Regions from separate parts of the Alteribacillus sp. HJP-4 genome, predicted to be linked through region 2. Evidence: a T-box and tRNA genes for the amino acid it is inferred to sense, from the RefSeq annotation. Region 2 holds a T-box; the other holds one or more tRNA genes.
The links. The T-box of region 2 lies ahead of leuS (leucine--tRNA ligase). A T-box ahead of a tRNA ligase gene usually reads a tRNA of that ligase, here a tRNA-Leu.
Positions count from the first base shown of each region.

Region 1: it has a tRNA-Leu gene. The T-box ahead of leuS (leucine--tRNA ligase) is inferred to sense a tRNA for this amino acid. The anticodon was not compared.

Region 1 covers NZ_JBHIKY010000028.1:22,013-37,110, forward strand. The annotation lists gene cshA (degradosome RNA helicase CshA) at 98-1,531, opposite strand; gene ACE4RR_RS18525 (hypothetical protein) at 1,977-2,198, shown strand; gene ACE4RR_RS18530 (DNA topoisomerase III) at 2,292-4,460, opposite strand; gene ACE4RR_RS18535 (VOC family protein) at 4,453-4,854, opposite strand; gene ACE4RR_RS18540 (organic hydroperoxide resistance protein) at 5,052-5,468, opposite strand; gene ACE4RR_RS18545 (UvrD-helicase domain-containing protein) at 5,657-7,831, opposite strand; gene ACE4RR_RS18550 (cold-shock protein) at 8,154-8,354, shown strand; gene ACE4RR_RS18555 (hypothetical protein) at 8,456-8,602, opposite strand; gene ACE4RR_RS18560 (SDR family oxidoreductase) at 8,856-9,716, shown strand; gene ACE4RR_RS18565 (hypothetical protein) at 9,763-10,044, shown strand; gene ACE4RR_RS18570 (PQQ-dependent sugar dehydrogenase) at 10,045-10,881, shown strand; gene ACE4RR_RS18575 (manganese catalase family protein) at 10,953-11,522, opposite strand; gene ACE4RR_RS18580 (spore coat protein CotJB) at 11,536-11,814, opposite strand; gene ACE4RR_RS18585 (spore coat associated protein CotJA) at 11,811-12,038, opposite strand; gene ACE4RR_RS18590 (hypothetical protein) at 12,090-12,743, opposite strand; tRNA gene ACE4RR_RS18595 (tRNA-Leu) at 12,953-13,040, shown strand; gene ACE4RR_RS18600 (NAD-dependent protein deacylase) at 13,160-13,891, shown strand; gene ACE4RR_RS18605 (YeeE/YedE family protein) at 13,976-15,098, opposite strand, start outside.
Region 2 covers NZ_JBHIKY010000027.1:20,528-35,625, reverse strand. The annotation lists gene ACE4RR_RS18290 (hypothetical protein) at 1-221, shown strand, start outside; gene ACE4RR_RS18285 (beta-class carbonic anhydrase) at 478-1,032, opposite strand; gene ACE4RR_RS18280 (divergent PAP2 family protein) at 1,133-1,615, opposite strand; gene mnmM (tRNA 5-(aminomethyl)-2-thiouridylate-methyltransferase MnmM) at 1,734-2,306, opposite strand; gene mnmL (tRNA modification radical SAM protein MnmL/YtqA) at 2,303-3,274, opposite strand; T-box leader at 3,470-3,699, shown strand; gene leuS (leucine--tRNA ligase) at 3,784-6,201, shown strand; gene ACE4RR_RS18260 (BaiN/RdsA family NAD(P)/FAD-dependent oxidoreductase) at 6,533-7,795, opposite strand; gene ACE4RR_RS18255 (secondary thiamine-phosphate synthase enzyme YjbQ) at 7,907-8,311, shown strand; gene ACE4RR_RS18250 (putative polysaccharide biosynthesis protein) at 8,419-10,035, shown strand; gene ftsW (putative lipid II flippase FtsW) at 10,316-11,458, shown strand; gene ACE4RR_RS18240 (hypothetical protein) at 11,535-12,206, shown strand; gene ACE4RR_RS18235 (pseudouridine synthase) at 12,196-12,936, shown strand; gene ACE4RR_RS18230 (DeoR family transcriptional regulator) at 12,963-13,181, opposite strand; gene pepV (dipeptidase PepV) at 13,491-14,897, shown strand.

The DNA of each region.
Region 1 (15,098 bases), on a different contig from region 2:
GGTGAAAGCCTTACTACTCGTATCTCTCATTATTTAAATAAGATAAAACTATTTTTAAATAAAAAGAGAACCGGCACCATTTGGGCCCGGCTCTGAATTACATTGATTTCTTCCGTTTGTTGTTTTTGCGGCTGTTTTTCCACTGCTGATCAGAACGTGATGACCGAAATGGCCGTTTTTTCTTATTGCCCTGTTTTTTTCCGCCTTTTGGACGCAGTGGTGCTTCTTCTGTCAATTTTACTGATGATTGCTCTGAGGAGGTAGTGTTCAATTTTAACGCTGCAGATACAAGTGTAACTGCATCATAACCATTGAGGAGCGTTTTGGCCGTACTTTCAAGCTCCTCTAAATTATCATTTTTAATCACTTCAAGCAGTTTGCTTACTGTCTGCTGGTGACGCCCCTCCATCGCTTCAGTAAAAGTAGGCATCGACTGTCTGTCAATTTTTTTCTGTGTTGTTTTTTCGATAAAGGAAAGATGGCCCATTTCTCTCGGGGTTACGAAACTGTAAGCGATTCCTCCTTTTCCGGCTCTTCCGGTCCGGCCGATACGGTGCACATAGCTTTCCGGGTCCTGAGGAAGATCAAAGTTATAAACATGTGTCACGCCGCTTACATCCAATCCTCTAGCCGCAACATCTGTAGCCACAAGAATGTCTACTGCGTTATTTTTAAATTTGCGCAGAACCTGGCTTCGTCTCTCCTGTTTAAGATCACCGTGAATTCCTTCTGCAGCATAGCCCCTTTGATTAAGGGCTTCAGCAAGCTCATCAACACGCCGCTTTGTTCTCCCAAATACAATGGCGAGGTCCGGAGGAGTAATATCCAACAAGTAGGATAGAGTATCAAATTTTTGCTTTTCCGGAACTTCAATGTAGCGCTGCTCAATATTAGATACAGTCAGCCCTTTGCTTTTAACTTTTACAACTTCAGGATCATTCATAAATTGAGCTGTTACATTTTGCAGGCGCGGAGGCATCGTGGCAGAGAACAAGAAGGTGAGTCGTTCTTCCGGCACCTCTTTTAGAATTGTTTCAATATCTTCGATAAAACCCATGCTCAGCATTTCATCGGCTTCGTCAAGCACGACCATGTTAATATACGCCGGGCGGATCGTTTTACGGCGCATATGATCCATCAAACGGCCGGGCGTGGCTACTATAATCTGCGGGCTTCTCTTGATTGCCTTGATTTGGCGGCCGATTTCCTGGCCTCCGTAAATAGCAAGGGCTCTTACACCTTTATGGCGGCCAAGCTTATTAAGCTCTTCTGATACTTGAATAGCAAGCTCACGGGTAGGGGCCAGAACAAGTCCCTGCGGGTGCTTTTCATCCAATTTCATTTTTTCGATCATCGGAATACCGAAAGCAGCTGTTTTACCAGTTCCTGTCTGAGCCTGCCCTATAATGTCTCGACCTTCTTTTGCTATTGGAATAACTTCTGCCTGAATAGCTGTGGCTTCTTCAAATCCCATGTCCATTATCGAACGGAATATACTCTGTTCAATATTTAAATCTTGAAATAATGTCAATATACTAACTCCTTTTTTTCTATTGTTGCCGGTTTAATATTATTTATTTTTCCCCGTCTTCCGGGTTTCATGTGAGATTAGAAAACCAAAATGTTGTGGTAAGACAAATAAAAAATGAGCATCCTGAAGTTTCTTGAACAGGTTATGCCCATTACGGATGGTAAAGCGTGTCCGCTGGCTTAAACCAACTAGAACAGTTTAGCACACTATTGCAGCGATTGTCATCCCTATCCTCCAAAGAAGAAATACTTGACTAATTCAATATAAGTGGCAATTGCTCCATTATACTTAAACTATAAAGCAAAAAGCATTTATAAAAAAGAATTATTACTATTTCGTAATGAATTTTTAATGTTTCATCCGTTGAATCGAAATATGTTTGGGCGTAAACTCGAAAATGTGGCAGTCACTGCAGGGGTGTGTGACTTTAAGGAGGTCTATGGCGGTGGAAAAACAATATGCGTATTTTCACGATGCTTCACAGAGGCAAGTCACTGTAGGGACGAAAGAAGATATCGAAAAGCTCAATAGAGATAATCATGAAATTGTTTACTGTGCTACTCAAACGGAACTGGTTAGCAATGTAAGAGAATTTTATAAAAGAGAATGGATTGTAACTCTTGCAACGAGATTAAAGACCTTTGAAGAAGAATTATTTATGACTTAATTTCAACTTATTCCTGCGGTGTGCCTTCCCTGGGAGTTCTAAAAATACATGAAATGAAACGAGGCTGTCTCCTAGATGAGGACAGCCTCCTTATTATTTATTCTTCAATTTCGATAATGCTTCCGCTAAGGCTGGGTTGGTGAACTCATCGTCCTTGCTCTGTTTCTTTAAATATTTATTCACATCCTGCTTGGTCGCTTTATAGTTCTTCTCCTGCTTCCTTCTCTGGTTAAAAGCTGCTTCCTTTTCCTTGTAACCGCAGCGGCATACAAAAACCTTTCCGCTGCCTTCACCATGAAGATCCATTTTCTTTTTGCATTTAGGACAGCGCGCATTGGTCACTTTAGAAATATTTTTCTTGTATCCACAGCTTCTGTCCTGACACACCTTCATTTTTCCCCGCTTCCCATTTACTTCGAGAAGATGCTTTCCGCACTCAGGACATGGAGTTCCTGTAATATTGTCATGTTTAAAAGACTTTGTGCTCAGTTTAATTTCTTTTACAATAGATTCTGCATATTTTTTCATCTCTTCAATAAATACTTCTTTTTTGAGAAATTCCTGCTCAATATTTTTTAATTTTTGTTCCCATTGAGCTGTCAGTGCAGGGGATTTAAGCTCTTCAGGTGCAAGCTCCAGCAATTGCCTTCCCTTCGATGTGACTTTTAAAGTCTTTCCTTTTTTCTCTAATAAATAACTATTCAAAAGTTTATCAATAACATCAGCTCTTGTCGCAACCGTGCCGATGCCCCCGCTTACCTTTAGCTGCTTCATCAGCTTTTGATCAGCGCCAGGCATGTAGGGTGCAGGATTTTCCATTGCAGACAACAAAGCCCCTTCATCTAATGGCGGCGGAGGACTCGTTTTGCCACTTTCTGTTTTTAAAGATGCTATCTTTATTAAATCCCCTTTGTGCAGAGGGGGAAGCTCCTGTTGATCCTCGTTTTCGGTCTGAAATAATGCCTTCCATCCCTGCTGTAAAACCCGGTTCCCTCTAGCCATAAATCTTTCAGAACCAATAGTGGCGTGCACTGCTATTACTTCGTATTCGGCAGCAGGGTAAAAGGACTGAAGAAAGCGCTGAACCACCATATCATATATATTTCGTTCTTTATTTGAAAATTGTTGGAAATCAGGAGCTGATTCCGTAGGTATAATAGCATGGTGATCAGTTACCTTTTTATTCTGCACGACATTACTGTTGATTTTCAATCCGCGGCGGTTAATTGCAAGCACATGCTTCGAATAAGGATGGACATCACATGCTTTTAACCGATCTTTTAGTGTAGATAAAATATCCGTTGAAATATAGCTCGAATCTGTACGGGGATAGGTTACGACTTTATGCGTTTCATACAATCGCTGCATGATGGAAAGAGTTTCTTTCGCAGAATATCCATACCTTCCGTTAGCCTCCCGCTGCAGCTGAGTCAGGTCATATAATAAAGGGGCAAACTGTTTTTTCACTTTTTTATCTACCTGTGTAATATTCGCACTCTTTCCCTGCTGCTCTTTTACTATGCTTTCTGCATCGTCTGTTGAGAAAATACGGTCTTCTCCTGATTTCTCATCCCGCCAAGTCAGGGAAAAATTTTTATCTGTAATGGCGATGATTCTTTCAAAGGAAGCCGGTTTAAAACTTTGAATATTTTTTTCTCTTTGAGCGACAATCGCAAGCGTCGGCGTCTGCACTCTCCCGCAGGACAGTTGTGCATTGTACTTGGTAGTCAAGGCTCTTGTCGCATTCATGCCCACGTACCAATCAGCCTCCGCTCGTGCTTCTGCTGCTTTAAATAAAGAAAAGTACCGGCTGCCATTCTTTAATTCTTTAAATCCATTCTTAATTGCCTGATCCGTTACAGAGGAAATCCATAAACGTTTTAATGGCTTCTCTACGTTTGCTTTGGCCAGAATCCAGCGGGCCACAAGCTCCCCTTCACGTCCAGCGTCTGTAGCGACAATAATATCTTGAATATCCTGCCTGTGCAGCAGACTTTTAACCGTTTGAAACTGCTTCCCACCCTTTTTAATAACTGTTAAATTCAGGCGAGGAGGAAGCATCGGCAGATCCTCCAGTCTCCAAGTCTGATATTTTTTATCGTAAACTTCCGGGTCTGCATGAGTCACCAGGTGGCCAAACGCCCATGTGACCACGTAGTGATTACCTTCGAAATATCCATTTCCTTCTTTTTTACAGTCCATCACCCTGGCAATATCCTTGCCGACGGAAGGCTTTTCAGCCAGGATTAGCGATTTATTCATGTGTCTTCCCTGCCTTTAATTGTCCCTGAGGAGTATTCAATTCAATTACATTTCCGGAGGGATCCAGGCAGTAAAGCTGGGCAAAACCAGCGATACTATCGGGTTTTGCTGTGAACGGAACGTTGTGATGCTCAAGGTGAAGCTTTGTTTCTTCATAATCTTTTACCCGGAAAGCAAAATGCGGTGCGCGCGTATTAATTTCTGTATCAATGGTCTTTTCTGTGTCTTCAATTAAATGAAGCTGCTGGCGCCCTATTTTATACCATTCTCCGTTAAAATCAAACGGCGGCCGTTCTTCGAGCTCTAATTCTAAAACATTCTCGTAAAACTGTTTAGCTTTTTCCACATCTGCCACGGTTAAACTCACATGGTGAATTTGTTCATAACGTATCATGCTATCCCGCCTTTCCTTCTCATTAAGAAGTATATCACGTAGTTACATCCCGCTTCATTTTAAGCTATCATGGGTAAGGATACAGTATCCGGAAACGCGACAGGCGGCATCCCGCTGATCAAAGAATCAGAAAGAAATTGATTCAAACACATAAAGAAACATCCGCCCGTTTGTTGGAAGGGGCGGATGTTTCTTTATCATTGAGCTTTTGTATTAATCGTTACATCAATGTTTCCTCTAGTGGCTTTAGAATAAGGGCAGAACTGATGAGCTGCGGTGGTCAGCTCTTCTGCTTCTTCCTGGGAAACTCCCTTAACTTCAACATCAAGCTGTACTCCAATTTTAAAACCATTATCCTGTTCATCCTTTAATAAGCTTACAGCCCCTGTTACTTTTGAATCGATATCTTTGTTCTGTTTTTCTGCCATAAGATTGAGTGCACCATCATAGCAGGCGGCATATCCTGCAGCAAACAGCTGCTCCGGGTTTGAGCCGGTTTCATTAGAATCCCCGCCGGGCATTACTAAATTTAAGTCGATTAAACCGTCACTGGATTTTACGTGGCCTTCACGTCCTCCATCAGCGGTAGCATAGGATGTAAAAATTGGTTTCATTACGAATCATCCTCCAATTTATAGAATCTCAAAATTAATTAACCTTTATTTCTATTCCACCACGTGGACGTGCATTAAACGTGTAAAACTTTATAATTGCAATGTAATAAACAATCCAGACTGAGTAAGTAGAATCGTCTGGATTTTGCAGTGAATAATATTTTTTGTTCCAGCATTAGTTTTAATTACTATCTGATCACCCGTTCACCCTTCAACATTTCCTCTTTACAGAGCGGGCATGTTTTATTTTTTTCGGTTATATTTTGTGAATCGATTTCCTGCCAAATATTACAAGTGGCTGAAGAACAATACCATACTGATTTTGCCTGTTTCTTATGCCGGCCGGTAAACATATCTTCTATAAATCTTGAAATACCTACTTTTCTACCTCTATAAAAGGATGGGGAGCTGAGGTATAAACATTCTTTCGCCCGGGTGGCAGCTACATACGCTATTCTTCGTTCCTCTTCTAATGCTTTATCCTGAGTAATATGGCCGTCAATGATTGATTTTCCCTTCATTGACTCAATAACGGAGCTGTGAGGAAGGATTGATTCAGATAAACCGATGAAAAAAACATATGAAAATTCAAGTCCTTTTGCCCGGTGAATTGTCATTAGCGACACAGCATCGGTTTGAGGATTTTTCTTAAGCTCTTCCATTTGGTAAAAGGTTTCTCTCATAGAATCAATAAATTTTACAAAAGAAGAAATATCCTCAAATCGCTTTGCAGAGCCTTCTAGCTCATCAAGTGCTTCCAATAGCGAGTCTTTATAACTGGTTGAGGCTTTTGCGTCTTTCGTGTCCAGATATACATCATAAAAGGAAGTTCTCATTCGTTTAATAGCTGTGGCAGGTTTCATCTTTTCTATCGAATCGAGCAGGTTTAAGCGTTCTTTTACAGTTTTAACCTGAAATGGTTTAAGATTACTTGAATTTGCAACCTGCAGCAGCGGATGAACCTCTGTATTTTGAAGGACAGAAGATAAAGCTGCCTCTCTTGAAATATATATAGAAGGAAGCACTCCTTCAACTGCTTTAATATCATATTTGTCTATTATTAAACGAAGGTGGTCAATCAATGGGCGTACTGCTGCCTGCTCATAAAATAATTGATTTTGGCTTGTATAATAAATAAATGGAATTCCTGCTGAGGTTAATTCTTCGAATATCGCCCTGCTGCTGCTTGCTGTACGATAAAGAACAGACATATCCCTATATTGTTCACCTTTATTCTTTAAAAGCATCATTTCATCGACAACTGCTTTTGCTTCTTCCTCCACATTTGCAGCCCTCAAAAACTGCGGCTCAGCATTGTTATCTTTTCTTCTCCGGGAAGCATACATCTTTTTCTCTCTACGGTATTTATTTGGCTGAATAATTGAGTTAGAGAAGTGGATGATCTGCCCCGGAGAGCGGTAATTACTTTCAAGTTTTACAGTTTCAGCTGATGGGAACACTTGATCAAATTGAAGAATGAATTCATTCCGAGCACCGTTGAAAGAATAAATAGTCTGGTCATCATCCCCTGTCACTGAAAGGTTTTGATGCGTATTGATCATAACTTTTAACAATTCAAACTGTAAATAATTCGTATCCTGAAATTCATCTGCCATTACATACTCGAATCTGTTTTGTACTCTTCTTCGCAGATCGTGGTTAGACTGAAGCTCCTGTAAGGCTTTTACCAAAATATCGTCAAAATCAATGGAATGCTGCTGCTTTTTCCATTTCTCAAAAGTTTGAATCACTTGTAGGGCCGTTTCCCCGGCTGAATTATCTAATGACTTGTTATTTAATTTACAGTGAGACAAATACTCCAGTAGAGTTTCCGGTTCATATTTTTGATGAAGCCCTTTTTCTTTAAGGAGTTTTTTCATCACAATTTGTTTATACCTTTCACTGGCTATTATCTTCTCAGAATGACCACATCCACGGATCATTTTTAAAAAAACAGAATGAAACGTACCAATATGTATGAGTGAGGCTTGCGACCGCTGTAACCCGGGAAGAAGTCCCACCCGCTCTCTCATTTCCTGGGCCGCTTTTTTTGTAAATGTGATCATAAGAATTTTTTGGGGGTTAATTTGCTTGACCCTGAGTAAATAACCAGCACGACAGGTCATTACTGTCGTTTTTCCCGATCCCGGGCCGGCAAGAGCTAACAGGGGGCCTTCTCCGTGACGAACCACGTGGATTTGTTCTTCATTTAAAAGCATTCCTTGTTTTTCCAGCTCCCGGAAATACCAGGCATCTACTTCTTCGTTTTTTACTATCGTTTTACTGTTTTCCTCCGAATCCAAGATTGGATTTTGATGAAGCATTCCGGTCCAATTCGTAATATCCCGATATTGATTCTCCATTCATGTTCCTACCCTCTTTACCTTTTTCCCAGCTAATTTTACAGCTTCAGACGAAAAATAAAAACTCCTTTCCATTCGTTATGAATGATCGATAAAACTGAGAAAACGCTTTCAATTGTACTGCATCACAGCATGCACCGCAAAAAATACAATAAAATTTCTTTTGAGGACCTTGCAATATGGAAAATCCCATGATATGATGTAATTGCTATTTTGTCATCTAAGCTTCAGAGACATCAGCATGATTCATCAGCAGCTTAGGTAATTGCAAGATAAGTAATATTATTCGTGCATGAAATGATGCACACAGGAGGATCTCCACATGGAACAAGGTACAGTAAAATGGTTTAACGCAGAAAAAGGCTTTGGATTTATCGAGCGCGAAGGAGCAGACGATGTATTTGTACACTTCTCCGCTATTCAGGAAGAAGGATTCAAAACATTGGAAGAAGGTCAGCAAGTCAGCTTCGAAATCGTCGAAGGCGACCGTGGACCACAAGCTGCTAACGTAACTAAAGCATAATAAACCAACCCATAATATAAAAAGCTCTCTGATTTCAGAGAGCTTTTTTCATGCTTGCATTTAATAAACCCTTCGCAGGCTTATCAGCGAAGGGTTTAAACCTATTTTTTTTGAAAAAGATCCGTAAAAAAGCTCATAAACGCCTGGGTGATTTCAATGGACTGAAACGTAAACAAGCTTGCTGCAGTTAAGGAGAGCAGCCCTACTGCGATAATTCGTGTATGCTGTAATACGTGTAACCATGCCATTATTTATCATCCTCCTCGTGAAATAATCATACTCCTTTCCCTCAAAAATGCAATACATTTTTTTTAGAAAACTTGAGTCTAAAAGCCTTACAGCAGCTTCTCCGAGGGTTTATTTTCCTTGCTCCTTCCATCTAAAAACTCTCGTATTTCTTTTTTTAATCCTATTGATTTTGCTACTTTCATAAGAATTATCCCAGAATAAGTGATATTCCTTTATAATGTGAATTAATAGACAATTAAAAGGTGGATAACATTGGAAAATAAAATTGTGATAATTACTGGAGCAAACAGTGGCATTGGACTACATACTGCAGTAGGTTTACTAAAAAAAGGTGCTCATGTAATATTTGCCTGCCGGAGTAAAGAAAGAGGAAATCAGGCAATGCTCATTGCAAAAGCGGCTTCATCCTCAGATAAAGTTTCCTTTTTGCGCTGCGACCTTTCCTCCCTGCGAAGTATTAATGAGTTTGTTTCTGCATTCACGACGAAATTCAACACATTGGACGTACTTATAAATAATGCGGGGGTCGTCACTACTAGAAGAAAAGTAACGGAAGATAATTTTGAGCAGATGATTGGTGTCAATCATCTGGGACATTTCTATTTGACCCATCAGCTCCTGCCATTCCTGAAACGTTCTTCCAATGGAAAAGTAATTCATGTGTCATCCGGCGCTCACAAGTGGGGAAATATTTATTTTCCCGATCCGCATTTACATCGAGGGTTTGGTATTTGGAAAGCTTATTGTCAGTCGAAGCTTGCCAATATATTATTTTCCAATCGTCTTGCAGAGCAGCTCTTGGGCACAAATGTAACATCTAATGCCCTGCACCCCGGTGCAGTCAGCACAAATATTGGAGTCAGTCGAGAAAACGGCTTTGGGAAGTCCATTCATAAGCTGCTGCGGCCACTTTTCTTAACACCTCAAGAAGGTGCTGAGACGTCTATATATTTAGCTTCTCAATCGACAAATTTACTAAACGGCGCCTATATTGCAGATAAGCAGTCAGTTACTTTTGAAGGGGCTGCCGGTGATCCCGTACTAGCTGAAAAATTATGGACCTGGAGCGAAATAGAAATCGAAAAGAATGGATTTCGCCTGCATGTTAACTGATCCTAAATGACGGGAATAGAAGAGAATTACTGGAAAGGAGTAAAAGATGCGATATTTATTTGTATCCGCTTCGATTATCCCAGTTCTAATCCTCTCTTCGTGCTATGAGAAATCAAATGATGATAATTCGACTCAAGAAAATCCTGGTGCAACTGAAAATGATGGGGATGAAAACAGTTCTTCAGGCACTTCATCCAATATTGAAACTGTGGCAGAGGAACTGATCATCCCATGGGCAGTGGAAAAACATGAGGACGAATTTTTCATCACAGAACGCGAAGGAAATATTGCGCGTGTTCAAAATAATGGCAGTGTTTCCCGGGAATAAGTGGAAACATCAGAAGAAATTGTGAGTCGGGGAGAGGGGGGCCTGCTTGGGTTTGTACTTGACCCAGAATTTACTCACAATCAACGTGCCTACCTCTACCACACGTATAATGGGAGAGATAGCCTTGCCAATCGTATTATTGAGGTGAGACGGAACGAAGATACATGGTCGGAAACGGCTGTGCTGCTGGAGGACATTCCTGGTGCCCAGATTCACAATGGCGGCCGCTTAAAGATTGGGCCGGACGGAAAGCTTTTTGCGACTGCCGGGGATGCTGATGATCCAGATGCCGCCCAAAATCGAGAAAGCCTGGCCGGCAGTATTCTGAGGCTAAATCTTGACGGAAGTATTCCCGAAGATAACCCCTATGAAGATTCTTATATTTATTCATATGGACACCGAAACCCGCAAGGTCTTGCCTGGAATCAGAAAGATGATTTGTACAGCTCTGAGCACGGCTCTTCAGCCTATGATGAAATAAATTTCATCGAGCCGGGAAATAATTATGGATGGCCTGAAAACACCGGCGACGATAATAAAAATGAAATGACTCCCCCGCTGATTCACTCTGGTGAGCAGACCTGGGCACCGTCAGGAAGTATATTTGATGAGCAGAATCAATATTATGTGACGGGACTGCGGGGGACTCAGCTTATGAGATTCAACTTAGAGGAAGAGGATATGGAGGTGGTTCTGTCAGGTGAAGGCAGACTCAGGGACGTAATGATCAGCGGTGATGAAATGTATGTCATCACGAATAACCGCGATGGGCGCGGGAGTCCCTCTGAAAATGACGATCAGCTGCTCCGGCTGACAAATTTTGAAGCTCAGGAGTAATACTGGCAGAGGTACAACAGAAGCAGTGACTAATAATGGAGGCGGGATCCATCTTCCCTGCCTCCATTAAGCTAAAAAATTTTCTTGCGGTCTCTTTCTTCTTTTAATATCTCTACTGCTTCCCGGAAGCGCTGAGAATGCACCACTTCTCTCTGTCGCAAAAATTTTAGGCCATCATTTAAATCCGGGTCATCGGAAAGATCAATAATCCATTGATACGTTGCTCTAGCTTTTTCCTCCGCTGCAATATCTTCATATAAATCTGCAATAGGATCGCCTTTAGCCTGGATATAAGAGGCCGTCCAAGGCACACCAGAAGAATTTTCATAATAAAGCGCATTATCATGGATGACATAATGATCTCCCAGTCCTGCGGCTTTCATTTGCTCCGGGGTTGCATCCTTGGTTAGTTTGTAGATCATGGTGGCAATCATTTCTAAATGAGCGAATTCCTCTGTGCCAATGTCTGTTAAAAGGCCGACTACTTTATCGGGAATAGAATAGCGCTGATTCAAATATCGTAAAGCTGCAGACAGCTCTCCATCTGCCCCTCCATACTGCTCGACTAAGTATCTGGCCAGCGTTGGATTACAGGTGCTGACCTTAACAGGGTACTGCAGTTTTTTTTCATATATCCACATGAGCGTCCCCCCTTTATAATTGCCATGGCCACGGCGCTTTGTTCCAGTTCCACGGATAGCTGCTGTAGCTGAGGCATTGACCATACTGTAAAAGCGGTCCGTAATACTCCTCCACACTGAATTTAAGGTGCTGCCGATACTGTGCAGTTTCATTAAATTGTTGGATCGCCTCATAGTCGTCGGGGTGAGTGTCCAAATACAGAGTTAATTCTACGAGTACGAAATCAATCGCCTGTAATTCCTCCATCAATCGATAAAACTCTTCTGGAAGCTGTGTCTGCTGATCCTTCATTCCTCTTCCCTCCACTCATGAGGCTTTTTATAAGGAGAAAAAAGTGCAGGCCAAAGGGTCCCGCTGAACAATGCTTCCTGCGGGGTGTATTGAGGCAGTCCAGGAGGTTGGAAGCCCATATAAAGATTAGGAGGAGTCTCATAGGATTTCACTTTAATCGGAGGGCACGGATCATTCGGACCGATGTACGGACGATAAAACTTTCGTTGTGTGAATTCTTTCATGCTGTAACCTGCCTTAAATCCGACTTTCTGCCATCTTATGATCCGCAGGCTTTAATTAGAACGCTGACGACTCTTTCTTTTCCAGGCAGCTTTCAACCTTTTTGTCCAGCTTAGATTAAGAAAAACATCAATGGTGATGCTGATTATTAGTCCGTATAAAACTACCCCAAATATACTTAACGTAACAAGAATTGACTTTCCAGCTGTAGTCGCCGGCTCAAAGTCAGTTCTCCCGAAAAACAATAGAGAGATAATACTGCTGAAGAATGCATCAATATAGCTCTGAATCTCTGGCTCTAAGTAGTATAAAGGAATAACTGAAATAAACAGCATTAGAAATGTTATCGCTGCCACTATGAAATAGCTTTGGCGCTTTAAAAACCTTATAAATGGCATAGTATAATATTTTGTAATTGTTTTTAAACGCAAAAGATGCAATATTCTTGCCAGCCTGGCCATTTGAAACAAAGCGTCAAGGGGAACAATCGCAATGAGAAGAAATGGATTACTTTTAATAAAGGCCCATTTGCTTGGACTGGTAAAAAAACGATACACAAAATCAACGACAAAAATCGCCCAGGTGATCCAGATAATTAAGTCGTTAACCCCTGTATCATACCAAATTGTTCCCACAGCCAGAACCGCAAGAAGCACCATGAAAGCCTCGTAGGAAATATCTCTTTTTGGTTTATTGAGCTTAAACATATGAATGCACTACCTTCTTATCAGCTTCCGTAATCTTACCATACTAGCATAGATAACTTTGTGTTACAGTTCTGCCTTGCTTGTGAAAGTATACGCTTTTTTTGCATGCTGCTCTTCAGAAAGACTAACTTTCATAATAAAAAATATAGATTAATTGATTAGTAGCTATTGCATTTAATATATAATATCTATATAATATAATTTGTCTCGCGGTTGTGGCGGAACTGGCAGACGCGCACGGTTCAGGTCCGTGTGGGCATTGTGCCCTTGGAGGTTCGAGTCCTCTCAACCGCACCAAACATAAACTAAGTAATAGAGCTGACCGGAAGAGGTCAGCTCTTTTTTATACAGATAAATGTCGTCCATTAAGAGTACCGTATTTTTTCAATACCACTACAGCTAAGGAGTGTATAGTTTTGAGAGAAATTTCTGAGTGGATTCAGGCCTCCCGTTATACTGTTTTAATGACAGGTGCCGGCATGTCAACGGAAAGCGGCCTCCCGGATTTTCGTTCAGCAGACGGTTTGTGGAATAATAAAAATCCGGCCGAACTCGCCAGTGTAAACGCACTCACGAATAACCGTGAAGAATTTATAGCATTTTATAAGGAACGAATGAAAGTAATTGCTGAAACTAAGCCTAATATGGGTCATTATTATTTAGCAGAATGGGAAAAAGCCGAAAAAATCCAAGGAGTAATTACTCAAAATGTAGATGGACTTCATCAGGCCGCCGGAAGCAGACGTGTTGCTGAATTACATGGATCGCTGACAGCTCTTCACTGTTATTCCTGCTCCGAAAGATATGATTACACAAAATACTTACGTGACGAAATAACGTGCAGCAGCTGTGGTGGTTTTTTAAGACCAGATGTAGTTTTATTTGGGGAAATGCTTCCTGACGAAGCAATTTCCTTCTCGCAGCAGCACACTGCAAACGCTGACCTGTTTATTGTGCTGGGCTCCAGTCTGTCCGTATCTCCCGCTTCCTATTTCCCGCAGGACGCAAAACAAAATGGGGCACGCCTTGTTATTATTAACCATACAGAAACCGAACTTGATTCAATTGCTGATAAAGTAATTCAGGGAAGAAACATAAGTGATGTACTCTCCAGCATTGATGTATTGTTTGACGAAAGTTTGAAATAGGAGAGATGGTTCACATTCCATTGCTTTATTTTTCAAATAGTAAAAGCACGCTGCACTGAAAGAACCAGCTGCAACGTGCTTGTATTAACAAAAGCTGTCTTTTGGTTTTGGAACGGATAGTCCAAATAGTGGTCTCAGGAACAACGCAAGAAACGTCCCTGCGAGTGCCATGACCGCCCAGACATACCCGTGCAGGCTAAATGACGCAATGCCACCAAAATATGCTCCAATGTTGCATCCAAAAGCTAAGCGTGCTCCATATCCCATCAATAGCCCCCCTATAATCGAAGCAGCTGCATTCCCTTTTGTAATTTTTGAGAAGTTGAATAGTCCTGCTGCTGCGGAAGCTAAAAATGCACCCAGTATTACACCAAAATTTAATACTGTTGTAGAATCTGCAAAGATAGATGATTGAAGCTGAGCTGCATTCTCCTGCCAATATTGCCACTCTGAAACATTCATTCCGAAAGTTTCCAATGTCTTAGAACCCCATAGGGTAAAAGCTGAGGTTACCCCCCAAGGTGTGCCGCGTGTCATTAATGTTAGAGCATTCAGCACAGCGAGTATAATAGCTGCTGCAATTAACGGCCAGGAGCCGCGGATTATTCTTTTTAATCCTTTTTCACTCGGTACGGCAGCCATTTTGGGAGGATTTTTCTTTTTTTCAATCCATAAAGTAAGCAAAATAATAATTCCAAAAATTAGAACAGATACAAGCCATGCTCCGGAATATCCCAGTCCTGTTGAAGTGGCCAGGGAAATAGGTTCCGCAGCCGGTAAATCCTCCGTCCAAAAGTACAAGTGAGCTGCTCCGATGGTAGCGCCGATTATAAAGAAAAATAATGTGATAAACATTACTGAACGGCCGCCTCCGACAGCGTACAGAGTGCCTGACGCACACCCGCCGCCAAGCTGCATGCCAATGCCGAATATAAATGCTCCTACGAGCACACTTATACCGACCGGAGATACATACCCTGCCGCTTCACCTCCAAAAAAAGTATAGCCTGTGGCTAATATTGGAGCAAATAATGTAACAGCAACGATCAGCATGACCATATGAGCCCGTAAAGCCGTGCCGTTACCTACGGAGGCTAAGCGACGAAAGGCGGATGTGAATCCAAAGCGTGCGTGAAATAAAGTATATCCGAGCAGAGTGCCAATCACCATCAGAAGGGGCTGAACGATTGCCTGCGTTGCCGCAAGG
Region 2 (15,098 bases):
CTGATCTCAATTGGGATGAAAGTTGGGAAGTTGGAACGGTGGCAAAAGATGAATGGGATCAAATAAAAAAAGGACTTCAGCGGGAGTACATGAAAATGATTGAACACATTAGTGAAGACCGAAATCTTAATTCTGCTGCGACTGATAATCTTTTAGCAGCGTTAGCCCATTCTACGTATCATTTAGGAGCTATGAGGCAGATGATAAAGAGAGTTAAATAATTCACCTCTAATAGGAGCAGCTAAAGTTATTAATGAAACGACGCTATAGTTATTAACAGCTTCGATGTTCAGCTGTAGAACTCCTCCGGACTGTGGTATCTTCCCGGGCAACGATGCGGGGCTGCGGGCAGCCCTGCGCAGTTTATTGACCGTCACCTTAGGTCGATCTCCCGGGGATGGATACGCTGGCACATCGTACGCCTCACAGACCAAAAAGCGTCTTTCAGGGAGATTGCGATTTACTTAAATATACTAATTACTCTTTATCAATTACTGTCAATTCACCGGTTTCCGGGGATATTACCAGGCCGTGCACCGGGGTATTTTTCGGAAGCAGCGGGTGGCGCCTGATGATATCAACGCTGTTTCGTACGTTATCCTCGACATTGTCAAAGCCCTTTAGCCACGAATCAATCGACACTCCAGTGTATTCGAGCGCTTGAATCTGCTCTTCCGTCACGCCCTGCTGCTTGGCTTTTTCAAGAATTGGCCCGGAGTGCATGCCGGTCATTCCGCATCCATAATGGCCGACAACAGCCACTTCCTCTGCCTGCAGTTCATACAGAGCTACAAGTATGCTCCGCATGACACTGCCAAACGGATGCGATATTACCGCGCCGGCATTTTTAATCACTTTTGCGTCGCCGTTCGAAAGGTTCATTGCATGAGGGAGCAGCTCGATCAAGCGTGTGTCCATGCAGGTTAATATGACAAGTTTTTTATCAGGGAATTTGGTAGTTTCGAACTTTTCATATTCTTTGTTTTTTACAAATTGCTGGTTATGTTCCAATATGGATTCAATTACTGACATATTCTTTTCTCTCCTCTGTTAGTTATGTATCTATATATATAGCTTCTGTAATTGTTGAAAAAAAGTCAAGTGGGCAGTCATAAAAAAAAGCGAAAGCCTGTTATGCTCTCGCTTCTTTCCGGTCCTCAATTCTGGCGCTTGCAAAGCCAAGGAGTGCTCCAAGCAGGGCGCCGCCGGCAACCTCTGCAGGCTGATGGCCGAGGAGCTCCTTCAGCTCTTTGTCCTGCCTGACATAGCTGATATCGGGGTAATCACCGGAAATGATTTCAATGTTATCATCAAGATCATTCACGAGTTTGGCAATTTCACCGGTATGGCGGCGGATCCCCTGAGCATCATACATGACTATGGCACCAAACACCACGGCAAGAGCAGTTTCTATCGAAGTCGTCCCTTTGTTCGCAGCCACGTAGGCAGCCAGCGAGGAAACCCCTGCAGAGTGAGAGCTCGGCATGCCCCCGGTTTGAAGGAGCGGCCGCCAGTCCCAATTCCCTGTCAAGCGCTTATGAGTAAGGACTTTCAATCCCTGGGCAATACTGATACCTGATAATGCTGTAACGATTCCTCGGTTCATTCGCTCCACCTCATTTAATATTCTTGGGTTCAATGCATTAATTATGTAACATAATGTCGTTTATATTTTACCCACAGAGATTGCGTATTAATCTTAAAAAACGTTCCTATGTTCTGAGTGGAGCGATTTATTTTTTTTCGAGAGCGATAATAAAAGGTGGGCGATTTACCTGGTTAATAAAACCATAACGGAGCACCTGCACCTTTTTCTGGTCGAGTGATTCTGCATATGCTTCCACGGCTTGTTTTTCCTGTCTGCCTTCGACATGGCCATGATAAATCACGAGCACAATCAAGCCCCCGGCTGGCATACGGTCTAGCAGTATTTTTACAGCTGCCAGGGTGGACTCTGAGTGCGTAGTAATAGATTTATCACTGCCCGGCAAGTAACCGAGGTTGAACACCGCCGCTTTCACATTTGAGAATTCTTCCGGTGGTATAACGGATGCCGCCTGCTCGTGCCCTATTTGAAAAAGGGAGACCTGCGACAACTGGTCTTTTGCCTGAAGGAGTCTTCGCGTATTTTCGATTGCTTCTGCCTGGATATCAAATGCATACACGCGGCCGGAGTTCCCTGCGAGTTCTGCAAGAAACAGCGTGTCATGGCCGTTGCCGGCGGTTCCATCAACTGCTGTATCTCCAGGCTGCAGTGCTGACGCAAGAAGCTGGCGGGCGAAAGGTAAAATACCCGGCAGAATCATTTAGCCGCCGCAGCCTTCGTCTCGTAATATTTACCCTGCCAGCTGTTTCTGCGTTTTAATTCATCATCAATTGCGTTTAGGACTTCCCATTTGTTCATGCTCCACATCGGCCCGACCATCAGCTCAGACGGGGCATCACCGGTGAGACGGTGAATAATCATTTCAGGGGGCAGAATCTCGAGCTGGTCAGCGACAAGCCGTACATAATCGTCCTTATTCATTAGATCGACCATTCCTTTTTCGTATTGCTTGACCATTGGAGTACGTTTTAATAAATGCAGCAGATGAATTTTTATCCCCTGAACATCGAGCTTTGCTACTTCCTCAACCGTTTCCTTCATCATGTCATTAGTTTCAAGTGGAAGCCCGTTAATGACATGCGAACAAACTCGGATTCCATGTCTGCGGAGCTTATTAACACCATCGACGTAGCATTGATAATCATGAGCGCGGTTAATAATCATGGCCGTGCGTTCATGGACGGTCTGCAGGCCGAGCTCGACCCACAGGTACGTGCGCTGATTCAGTTCAGCTAAATAGTCAACAACCTCCTCCGGGAGGCAGTCAGGGCGTGTCGCGATGGCGAGTCCGACGACATCTTCCTGCTGAAGTATAACCTCAAACAGCTCCCGCAGCTCCTCAACAGGTGCATAGGTATTGCTGAATGCCTGAAAATATCCGATATACTTTCCTTTTTTCCATTTTTGATGCATTCGGTTTTTTATCGTATGAAATTGAGTAACGAGATCATCTTTTCTGTCCCCGGCAAAATCACCGGAGCCCCGTTCTGAACAAAAGGTACAGCCGCCGGATGCAACGTTTCCGTCCCGGTTCGGACAGTCAAAGCCTGCATCGAGCGGTATCTTAAATATCTTTTCACCAAAGGTTTCTCTAAGGTGGTAATTCCATGTATGGTAGCGTTTTTCTCCCCACATAACTGGCGAAGATGCGCTGCTGGTCTGAGACATGTAAATCTCTCCTTCAATTGAAAACATCTATTTCTCTCGTATTTTAGCATGTTACAGCTCAAAACCCCAACTTCCGCATCCAATGAAACTATTGGTGAAAAAGGTTGCTTTGACCCGTGGAACCTTGACATTGGGCGCAGAAATCCATAAAATATCAAGTATTAATATAGGAAGTGCGAAAACCGAATAGTAAAGCGATCAACAATGAGAAGGACCAGTAACGGATACGTCGGGTCACAGAGAGCAGACGGTGGTGCAAGTCAGCCGAAGACATTCGTGAACTCCCCTTACAGTTGCAGAAATGAACAGAATAGTATTTTCTGCCGTTTTGTCCACGTTACGGATGCAGGAGCGGGTGTGCTTATTGTACGCCAATCAGGGTGGTACCGCGGGAATCGTTTACATAACAAACTCTCGTCCCTTTAGGCAATACCGGGGATGGGAGTTTTTTCATGGAAAAAACCACCTGCTCCATAATATAAGATCAATCACAAGGAGGCTGCATGCTTATGGCATTTTCACATAAGGATATAGAGAAAAAATGGCAGAAGTACTGGGAAGAAAATAAAACGTTTAAAACAGATGATACATCGGATGGAGAGGACTTTTATGCTCTCGACATGTTTCCTTATCCATCCGGCTCAGGCCTGCATGTCGGGCATCCGGAGGGCTATACAGCGACTGATATTTTATCAAGGATGAAACGCATGCAGGGCTACAACGTGCTTCATCCAATGGGGTGGGATGCCTTCGGGCTTCCTGCGGAGCAGTTTGCGCTCGACACCGGAAAGCATCCCCGCGAATTTACACAGGCAAACATTGAAACATTCAAAAACCAAATCAAATCGCTCGGCTTCTCATATGACTGGGACCGGGAAATTAATACGACCGATCCTGATTATTATAAGTGGACACAATGGATCTTTCTGCAGCTATTTAAGAAGGATCTTGCTTATATCGATGAAGTACCGGTTAATTGGTGCCCGGCTCTTGGGACGGTGCTTGCCAACGAAGAAGTAATTGACGGAGTCAGTGAACGCGGCGGCCACCCGGTCGAACGGCGCCCGATGAAGCAGTGGATGCTAAGAATCACTGAGTATGCAGATCGGCTGCTGGAGGATTTGGAGGAGCTCGACTGGCCGGAAAGCATTAAGGATATGCAGCGAAATTGGATCGGACGCTCTGAAGGGGCAGATGTTCATTTTGGAATAGAGGATTCAGAGAAGACCTTTACCGTATTTACTACCCGCCCGGATACGCTGTTTGGTGCGACATACTGTGTATTTGCTCCCGAGCATGAGCTGGTCAATGATATAGTTACAGAGGATCAGAAACAAGCGGTTGAAGCATATAAGAAAGAGGTTTCTACGAAAAGTGATTTGGAGCGTACGGAGCTTTCGAAGGAAAAGACGGGAGTTTTTACCGGTGCATATGCGATCAATCCTGTAAATGGCATGAAGCTGCCAATCTGGATTGCTGACTACGTGCTTGTCAGCTATGGAAGCGGCGCAATCATGGCGGTGCCTGCACACGACGAAAGAGATTTCGAATTTGCTGGAAAATTTGATCTGCCAATTGTTGAAGTGGTCGAAGGCGGAAACATTAATAAAGAAGCTTTCACCGGTGACGGTCCGCATGTGAATTCTGACTTTTTGAATGGGCTGCACACTGCTGATGCCATTAATAAAATGATTGAATATCTTGATGATAGCGGGAAGGGCACAAAGCAGATAACTTACCGGCTGCGCGATTGGCTGTTCAGCCGCCAGCGTTATTGGGGCGAACCAATCCCCGTCATTCACTGGGAAGATGGCACAATGAGCCCGGTACCAGAGGAAGAACTGCCGCTGATGCTGCCGGAAATGGAAGAGTTTAAACCTTCCGGAACCGGGGAGTCCCCGCTTGCCAATAATACGGCCTGGCTTGAGATTACCGATCCGAAAACAGGAATGAAGGGCCGCCGCGAAACAAACACAATGCCGCAGTGGGCAGGAAGCTGCTGGTATTATATCCGCTACATTGATCCGGACAACAAAGAATCGCTCGCAGATCCGGAAAAAGTGAAGCGCTGGCTGCCTGTAGATATTTATATCGGCGGGGCAGAGCATGCCGTTCTGCATCTGCTTTACGCCCGCTTTTGGCATAAAGTATTGTATGATATTGGAATTGTGCCGACAAAAGAACCTTTCAAAAGATTGTATAACCAGGGAATGATTCTTGGTGAGAACAATGAAAAAATGAGTAAATCAAAAGGAAACGTGGTTAACCCGGATGATATTGTACAATCACACGGTGCTGATACGCTGCGCTTATATGAAATGTTTATGGGGCCGCTTGATGCCTCTATTGCATGGTCTGAAAATGGGCTTGACGGGGCGCGGCGTTTCCTCGACAGGGTGTGGAGATTGATTGTAGACAGTGAGCATAAACAGCAGTCTTATATTGGAAGTGCTGAGAGCAGTGCTGAGCTGAAACGGACGTATCACCAGACCGTTAAGAAGGTATCAACTGAATTTACAAACCTTCGTTTTAATACAGGAATCAGTCAGTTGATGGTATTTGTCAATGAAGCTTATCGGCAGCAGCACCTGCCGAAAGAGTTTATAGAAGGCTTTGTGAAAATGCTCTCACCTGTTGCACCGCATGTTACGGAAGAGCTGTGGGAAATTCTTGGTCATACCGGTACCATCGCTTATGAAGCGTGGCCAGTGCATGATGAATCCGTGCTCGTCGAGGATGAAGTAGAAATTGTTATTCAGGTGAATGGCAAAGTCCGTTCCAAAGCGGTCGTTCCAAAAGACGCTTCCAAGGAAGCCATGGAGGAAATCGCCAGGGAAAACGAAAAAATTAAAGAAGAGATGGAAGGCAAGACCATCCGGAAAGTCATTGCAGTGCCAGGTAAGCTGGTAAATATTGTCGCAAATTAATGAAAATGGGGCTGCATCAAAAGTTCTTTACAATAAGAAAATGGAGTGAGGATGAATTCAATCCTGACTCCATTTTTATGTGCACAGAATGGTCGATTAAAACCGGCCACGTCCTGTGCGTCGAGGAACAGCACGAGTCTCAAGACGCTGCAGGCAGTGTTCTTTCTGCCGGGAGGCATTCACACCAAAAAAAGTTAAATAATGTGGATAACTCTGTGGGTAAGAGGGGTACTTATTAACAGGGACTGTGTTGATATCTAATAATCCCTAATGTAAAAGGGGTAATTATCCACAGAAAAACGTTGGCCTTATCCACAACCTGTGCATAATCTTAGTCCTCCGGCTGAGCCGCCGCCCTGCCGGCGGTGTAGCCGGTTGAAAAGGCGCAGGTAATATTAAATCCACCGGTATATCCATGAATATCTAATATTTCTCCACAGAAAAATAATCCTTTGGTCTGCTTCGATTCCATACGCTTAGGATGAATTTCTTTGATTGATACCCCACCGCCTGTTACGAATGCTTCTTCTATCGAAAGCGTTCCATTTACCTCAAACCGAAAATCAGTAAGAAGCTCAGCAAGCTGCCTCAGCGTGTCATTAGAAAGCTCATTCATACTTTTATTGAGAGGGATGCCGGCTTTATCCATGTAAAAGTGAAGCAGCCGTTCCGGTGCCTGCCCTTTGAGTGCATTTTTGGCAGCTTTTGCACCGGTTTGCTTTTTTAGCTGGATGAGCTCTTGGAATAAGCTTTCCTGATTTTTGTCGGGGAATAAATTAATGGCCATCGGTAATTGTTTTGTTTTAAATTTTTTTAAAGCCTTCACGACGTACTGACTGCAACGCAGGGCAATCGGTCCAGAGATGCCAAAATGAGTAAAAATCATATCTCCTGTATGTGTTTTGATATGCCTGCCTTTTGGATTGAACACAGAAAGGGAAACGTGCTGCAGCGACAAACCCTGCAGCTTTTTTTGCTGAATAAAAACTTCTTTGGAGGTAATGGGGACTTCGGTAGGGTAAAGCTCTGTTATTGTATGGCCTGCCGATTTGGCCCACGGATACCCGTCGCCGGTGCTCCCAGTGTGAGGCACTGATTTTCCTCCGGTCGCAATAATCACCGCAGCTGCTTCGAGTTTTTCTCCATTCTCTAATGTAATCCCGGCTACTTGCCCTTCATTGAAATCCAGTGAAGACACCTTCGTCTCCAGCCTGGTTTCTACACCGAGTTCTTTCATCTTGTCGAGCAGTGTTTTCACCACAGTGATAGCTTTATCGTTAACTGGAAACATACGTCCCATGTCCTCTTCCTTTAGATCGATGCCAAGTCCTTCAAAAAAGGAAATAATGTCCTCATTGTTGAATATGGAAAAGGGGCTGTACATAAATCTTCCGTTCCCAGGGATATGCTCAATTAATTGTTTTTGGTCCATGCGGTTGGTGACATTACAGCGCCCGCCCCCGGAAATCGCAAGTTTTCGTCCCAGTTTTTTCCCTTTATCTACAATAAGCGTGCGGGCGCCGTGCTCTGAGGCAGCAATTGCCGCCATTAGACCGGCCGGGCCGCCGCCTATGATAATGACATCATAATTCATTTTTATCTGTTCCTTTCCTATATAACCTGTCTTCCTGCTGTGTTTTCTTCAAAAGAAAACAGGGAAAGTGTTCGACAGCTATTAAGTATATCAAACATGGAGGAGATAAGAATGCTTAGGAAATTGAATATAAAAACAAACCAGCGCGATGAAATGATTGATGTAACCGATCAGATTCGTACATTCCTTCAGGAGGAAGGACTGGAACATGGAGTTGTGGTTGTTTATTCCCCACATACGACAGCCGGAATCACCGTAAATGAAAATGCCGATCCCGATGTCAAGCATGATATGCTGATGCGCCTCGATGAAGTATACCCGTGGAGCCATGAAAAATACCGTCATGCAGAAGGAAACTCTGCTTCGCATTTAAAAGCAAGTACAGTCGGTACTCAGCAGACATTGATTGTAGAGAATAATGATCTGGTGCTTGGCACCTGGCAGGGCGTTTATTTTTGCGAATTTGACGGGCCGCGCACCCGTACAATGTACTTGAAAGGTGCAAGTGATGCATGAAATTTCACAAAACTGTAGCATGCCTTCTTTATGGAAAGGGAGATTATCTGTGCTCAGTATGGTAAAATTCCCTAGGATGGATTTTGACAGCAACTGGAGATGAAGGTATGGCTGACTCTAAATTTTTACGGGGGACAATGATCTTATCATTGGCCACGTTTTTATCTAAATTTCTCGGAATGATTTATGTTTTCCCGTTTGTGGCTATGGTCGGGCAGCAGGGTCTGGCTCTCTATCAATACGGCTATCAGCCGTATACGATTTTGTTGAGCCTGGCCACACTCGGCGTACCGATGGCTGTTTCTAAATTTGTATCGAAATATAACGCGCTGGGAGATTACAGGACTGGTCACCGTCTTTTCCGCTCCGGCCTGATCATCATGACAATTTCCGGCTTTTTGGCATTTTTGATACTGTTCAGCTTTGCCCCGGTGATTGCAGGATGGATTATTCGTGATCCGAGTGATCTCAATGGAAACTCGATGAATGACATTATTTTTACGATCCGCATGGTCAGCGTGGCCCTATTATTAATACCGGCCATGTCAGTCACACGCGGATATTTCCAAGGCTTTCAATCGATGGGGCCAACTGCTGTCTCGCAGGTGATCGAACAGATTGTGCGGATTGCGTTTATTTTATCTCTCACGTTTGCAATCTTGTACATATGGGACGGAGAACTCGGGACGGCGATAGGGTTCGCCACGTTCGGAGCGTTTATCGGGGGACTTGGTGCGATTGCCGTACTACTTTACTATTGGAAAAAAAGAAAACAGTTTATACAAAAGCAGCTTGATCAGAGTACTGTTGATCATAAGCTGCCGCTTTCCTCGATGTATAAAGAATTGATTTCTTATGCACTGCCGCTTTCTTTTGTCGGGCTGGCAATCCCCATTTTTCAAATGGTCGATTTGTTTACCTTTAATAATGCCTTAATTCAGACCGGATATACACAGCAGGAGGCGGAGATTGCTTACGGCTCGTTTGCCGGCTCAGCGCACAAGCTGATTTTAATACCGGTGGCAGTGGCAACAGCTATGTCTGTGACGTTAATACCGACAATCACCCGCTCCTTTACGAGTAATGATACGGATCAGCTTCAGCGACAGATTACACAGACGTATCAGATTATCTTATTTTTATCGATTCCTGCAGCTGCAGGTCTATCGATTCTAGCTTACCCAACCTTTGGCGTGCTTTTTGGCCTGGAGGATGTCGAAACAGGTGGTTTCATTCTGCGGTATTACGCTCCTGCAGCGATACTTTTTTCCTTATTTTCCGTGACAGCAGCCGTTCTTCAGGGAATGAACAGACAGCGGTACGCGGTCATGTCACTGATCATCGGCTTTGCATTAAAAATCATCTCGGCTTACGGGCTTGTCTTTTTGATTGGTCCTGCGGGCGGAAGCCTCAGCACAGCGCTTGGCTATGGAGCAGCAATTGCCTGGAATGTGTGGGCGATTGGAAAGTTTGCCAATTTTGATTATAAACCGATCATGAAGCGGACGCTGGTGATTACAGCGTTTACAGCCGTGATGGCAGGGGCGGTCTGGATCGTACAAGCCGGTGCACTGACCATGTTTCCGATGAACAGCTGGCTTCACACGTTTTATGTAGAATGTTTCAGTGTGACAGTCGGTGCGGCTCTTTATTTTATTCTAAGCGTGAAGAGTGGTCTCGCCGGAACGGTTTTAGGGAGTCGTTTCTCGATATTTAAAAAATAAGCATTTAGACGATAGGACTCTTTTTTTCCAATTCAGGCAGGTGGTATAATATTACCTATCTTATACGTTCATATGCAGGCTGCCTGCTGTCGAGGGGTATAGAGAAAACTATGTTTCTATCCGCGACTGCTGTTAGAAAATTGACATTATGTAACTCCAGTAGATGGATGAAGATATAAGAAATGCGGGGGCTGCAGCAATGTATATCTGTCGGCGGCCAAGTATTTTTTTCTGAAATAAAATCAAATGAAAGTTCAGGAGAGATCCGGGGTGAATCATGATGTTGAATCGTTACAAAGATTATGACTGGTGGCTTATATCTGCTGCTGTCCTGCTTAGTATTTTCGGGGCCATCATGATATACAGCGCAAGCTTTCCGCTTGCCATCGATTTATATGACAACCCCTCTCATTTTTTTACACGCCAGCTCATCTGGTTTGGTGGCGGAATGTTTTTGCTGGTCGTGTTTATGCATTTTCGTTATCCGATGTTCAACAAGCTGTCCCCGTTGATGATTCTTGGATCCATCGCTCTGCTGATTCTTGTGCTTGTGATCGGCCGCGAGGTCAATGGTGCAAAAAGCTGGATCTCCGCAGGACCGTTCAGCATTCAGCCGTCGGAATTTGTGAAAATTGCCGTCATTATTTATTTGGCGCAGGTTTATTCCCAGAAACAGGCGTATATAAACAAATTTATCAGTGGAGTGATACCGCCGTTAGTGGTAGTTGTTTTTATCTTTTCCCTGATTATGCTGCAGCCGGACCTTGGTACTGCCGCTGCTCTTTTAATGACAGCGGGCATTATTGTATTTTTATCGGGGGCAAAGTTTCGTCATCTTGCCGTATTGGCCAGTTTATCCGGAGGAGTGGTTGCGTATTTTGCGCTTACTGCCTCGTACCGCATTCAGCGTTTGACAGCTTTTCGGGACCCGTTTGAGGTGGCGCAGGAAGATATGGCGAGTGGAGGAGGTTACCAGCTGATTCAATCCTATATAGCGATAGCAAACGGCGGCATCACCGGGGTTGGTCTCGGGCAAAGTGTGCAGAAGATGCATTTTCTCCCCGAGCCTCATACCGATTTTATACTTGCTGTAGTCGCTGAAGAGCTGGGGCTGCTGGGGATCGGATTTGTACTGCTTTGTCTTGGCATCATTGCCTGGAGAGGAATAATAATCGGAGTGCGGAGCAAAAGCTCGTTCGGCACACTGCTTGCTTTTGGCCTTGTTTTTCAACTCGTCAGCCAGGCGGTTGTTAACGCCGGCGCCGCCACAGGTCTTATGCCGATCACCGGGCTGCCATTTCCGTTTGTCAGCTATGGCGGCTCCTCCCTGCTCGTTTCCTTGATGGCAGTGGGAATTCTCGCGAGCATTTCGAAAGAAAATAATCGCCAGAAAAGAGAAGTGGAAGAGGCGGGTGCCGCGTAGATTTTTACAGTGCTGTCCAAACATCGGACGGCACTTTTTTTCAGCGAATTGATCTACGGAGAAAGGAGAACGATCCATGCTTATTGCAGGTTTTGGAAAACTAGCAGAAATGGTCATTTCACAAGGGGACTCTCATTCATTTCATGTCTACAACCGTTCTGCTCAAAAGGTTATTGATGCGGCGAAATTAAATCCTGACATTGAATATATTTCTCCCGGCTCATTTGCGAAGTTTGACGCCGTGTTTCTAGCACTGCCTCCTGATGCTGTAAAAGAATTTCTTTATGATTATGGTGACAGCTTTTCAGAAGAAACTGTGATTTTTCACACGGCCACGGCTATGCCGGCGGCAGAAGTGAGAGAAATCGTGCCCCGGCACCGTATCATTTCTGCCAAATTTGCTGGCCACGCTCTTCAGTCTGGAAGAGAAAACAGCGGAGGGTTATTTGTCGTCGAAAAAAAAGCTGAAGCAATGAAGCTGCAGGAGTGGCTTGGACGTTCATTCGAGGTGATCGAGGGAGAGGAAGAAATAGTTCAGACAGCAAATAAGACAGCCGTTGAAGAAACTGTCCGGATGCTGATCCGCTTAGAAGAACGTTTGAGAAAAGAGAAACTCCCTGAAGCTGTCATGCAGGCGGTAATAAAACAAATCCCCGGCGGCGTTTCTCATGCGCACGTCAACAGAGAGCACGGTGCGTTCGCCAAAAAAATATTAGAAGAATGGAGAGAACAAAATCGTGAGAATTGATAAGCTGCTTGCAAACCTCGGCTATGGCAGCCGCAAGGATGTAAAACAGCTCTTGAAGAAAGGACTGGTGAAAGCAGACGGAGCCAAGTTGTCTTCTGCCTCCTCTCATGTCGACCCGGAGGCACAGGAGATCACAGTGTCTGGAGAAACGGTTGATTACAAGCCTTACATCTACTTGATGATGCATAAGCCTCAGCAGGTGATTTCGGCAACTGTCGATGATGTTCACGATACGGTAATAGATATTCTCGAAATAGAAGATGCAGTGCGGGATCCTTTTCCTGTGGGGCGGCTTGACAAAGATACGGAGGGGCTGCTTCTAATTACAAATGACGGAAAGTTTGCCCATGCTCTCACATCGCCAAAAAAAGGAGTAAAGAAAACGTATGAAGCAGTATTAGACCAGGACGTGAGTGAGGAAGACACCGCGCTTTTCAAAAGTGGAGTAACGCTGGATGCCGGATACGTGACAAAGCCAGCTGAACTGTATGTCAAGGATGGGATAGATAAAAAAGAAGTAATTGTTGTGATCTCGGAAGGCAAATTTCATCAAGTAAAGCGGATGTTTGAAGCGGTAGGAAAAAAGGTCCTTTACTTAAAAAGAACGCACATTGGGACACTCGCACTTGATCCTGATCTGGCCCCCGGTGAGTACCGGGAAATGAGCAGTGACGAAGTGGAGGACCTTCTCGAAGAAGCATACCAAAAGAAAAGCAACGGATCGCTTTAATACAATTGCGGTCCGCTGCTATTTTACTATGATGCCTTTACTTTTTTGCTCGTGATGCTCCATTTTCCTCTTGTTGGGCTGTGAACCAAGTGATTATACTCCAGCACGTTCAGATCCCGCTGAACGGTCCGCTGGGTGATTCCGAATTCGTCAACCAGTTCTGTCGTTGTCACCGTCCCTTTCTGTTTAATGTACAGGTAGATGGATTTAATCCTGGTGATCATACGATCGGTCGAAGTATTCAAAAAACCACTCCTTAGCATTAATTGATAGACAAAACAGTTCAGCACTGTATCCGGGGTATCTATCATCGTGCTTACATTGCTGTACATCTGCATTGACAGGACATGTCTTCGTAGTTTTACAACAAGTCAATAAGGAAAATGGAAGCTGTATATATTAGTATGTACGATGGGTAGTGGATATAATAATTTCTGGATGGAAAAAATCCTATCAACGGCCCCGTCCGTCCATTTTAGTGTACAATAATTTCGGATAATTGGCAAAAAAGGTCGAATTTTATTTTAAGCCAGTGTAAAGAAAGGAAGCAGAGTATGGATATAGATTGGAAGAATATCGTAAAAAGCCGCAAAGAAGAAATAATAAATACTACTATCGAATTTCTCTCTATCCCAAGCATTCTCGATGACAGTACTAAAGCGAAGGGTGAACCGTTCGGCAGAGATGTTAAAGAGGCTTTGGAATACTTATTACAAAAAGGTGAAAAAGATAAATTTTTTGTAAAAAATCTGGATGGATATGCAGGCCATATTCAATTAGGAAATACGAGCGAATATGTTGGTGTCTTATGCCATGTGGACGTCGTCCCGGCAGGAAGCGGCTGGAGCGGTGATCCTTTCACTCCGAGGATCGAGGAGGGAAAAATATATGCCAGGGGTGCTGTTGATGATAAAGGACCGGCGGTGGCTGCTTATTACGCAATGAAACTTATCCAGGATCTTGGACTGCCACTGCATCGCAGTGTGCGCCTCATTTTAGGAACAGATGAAGAAAGTCAGTGGCGTTGTGTTGATCATTATTTTAAAAAAGAGAACCAGCCACTTACCGGATTTTCCCCGGACGCTGAATTTCCAGTCATTTTTGCAGAAAAAGGAATTATTGACGGCAGCCTGAGTATGGAGATACAAGATACAGACAAAAACCGGTCACGATTAAGAAAGCTGAAAGCCGGTCACCGTTTGAATATGGTGCCTGATCTCGCAGAAGCTGTACTTGAAGCTGAGGAAGATAAACTGAAGAAGTGGAAGAGTGACTTTGAAGCATGGCTGGATAAACGTGAATTTACGGGCAAAGCAGCAATAAATGACGGGCTGGAGTTGACGCTTGAAGGAAGGTCTTCCCACGGTTCAGAGCCGCAGAGAGGGGAAAATGCTGCCGTAAGAATGGCTGAGTTTTTAATTAATCTTCCCTTTCCGGAGATAACCACCTCCTTTCTGCGGGTGATCGCAGAGCGACTCTCTGACTACAAGGGGGAAAAAGCAGGATTAGCATTAGAGGATGACGTAAGCGGCCATCTTACAATCAATCCAGGGATTGTTCATTATGACGGAATGGGTGCAGAAATCGGGATGAATATTCGTTATCCTGTTCGTACTTCCTATGAACAAGTCACCAGACTGCTAAATCAATTTTCTGAAGAAACGGGGATGAAGTGGGCAGAGCAGGAACACCAGCCTCCTCACGATAATGATCCTGAGTCGCCGCTAGTGCAGAATTTGCTGCATGTTTATCAGAAACATACGAATGATTTAAGCGGACCGATCGCCATCGGCGGAGGGACGTATGCTAGGGCGATGCAGGAAGGAGTAGCGTTTGGTCCGGTTTTTCCGGGGAGAGAAGATGTGGCTCATGAAAAAAATGAATATATATCTGTTGATGATCTGCTCGCCTGCACCGCTATATACGCGGAAGCGATATATATGCTGGCCGGCCGAGATTGAAGTATGAATATCTTTTGATCAAAGGGGGACAGGGCAACTGCCTGGGAAGAGGGGATACAACGCGACGTAAAAGGGAAACCCGTTGGAAAGACGGGATTTCCTTTTATTTGTGGTGGAAACAGCCACGGGGAAAGAGGGAAACCGAGGTTTGCCAGGGGAAATAGAGCGTGACCGGGTGAAAAGCGTCACGTGGGCGGGAAA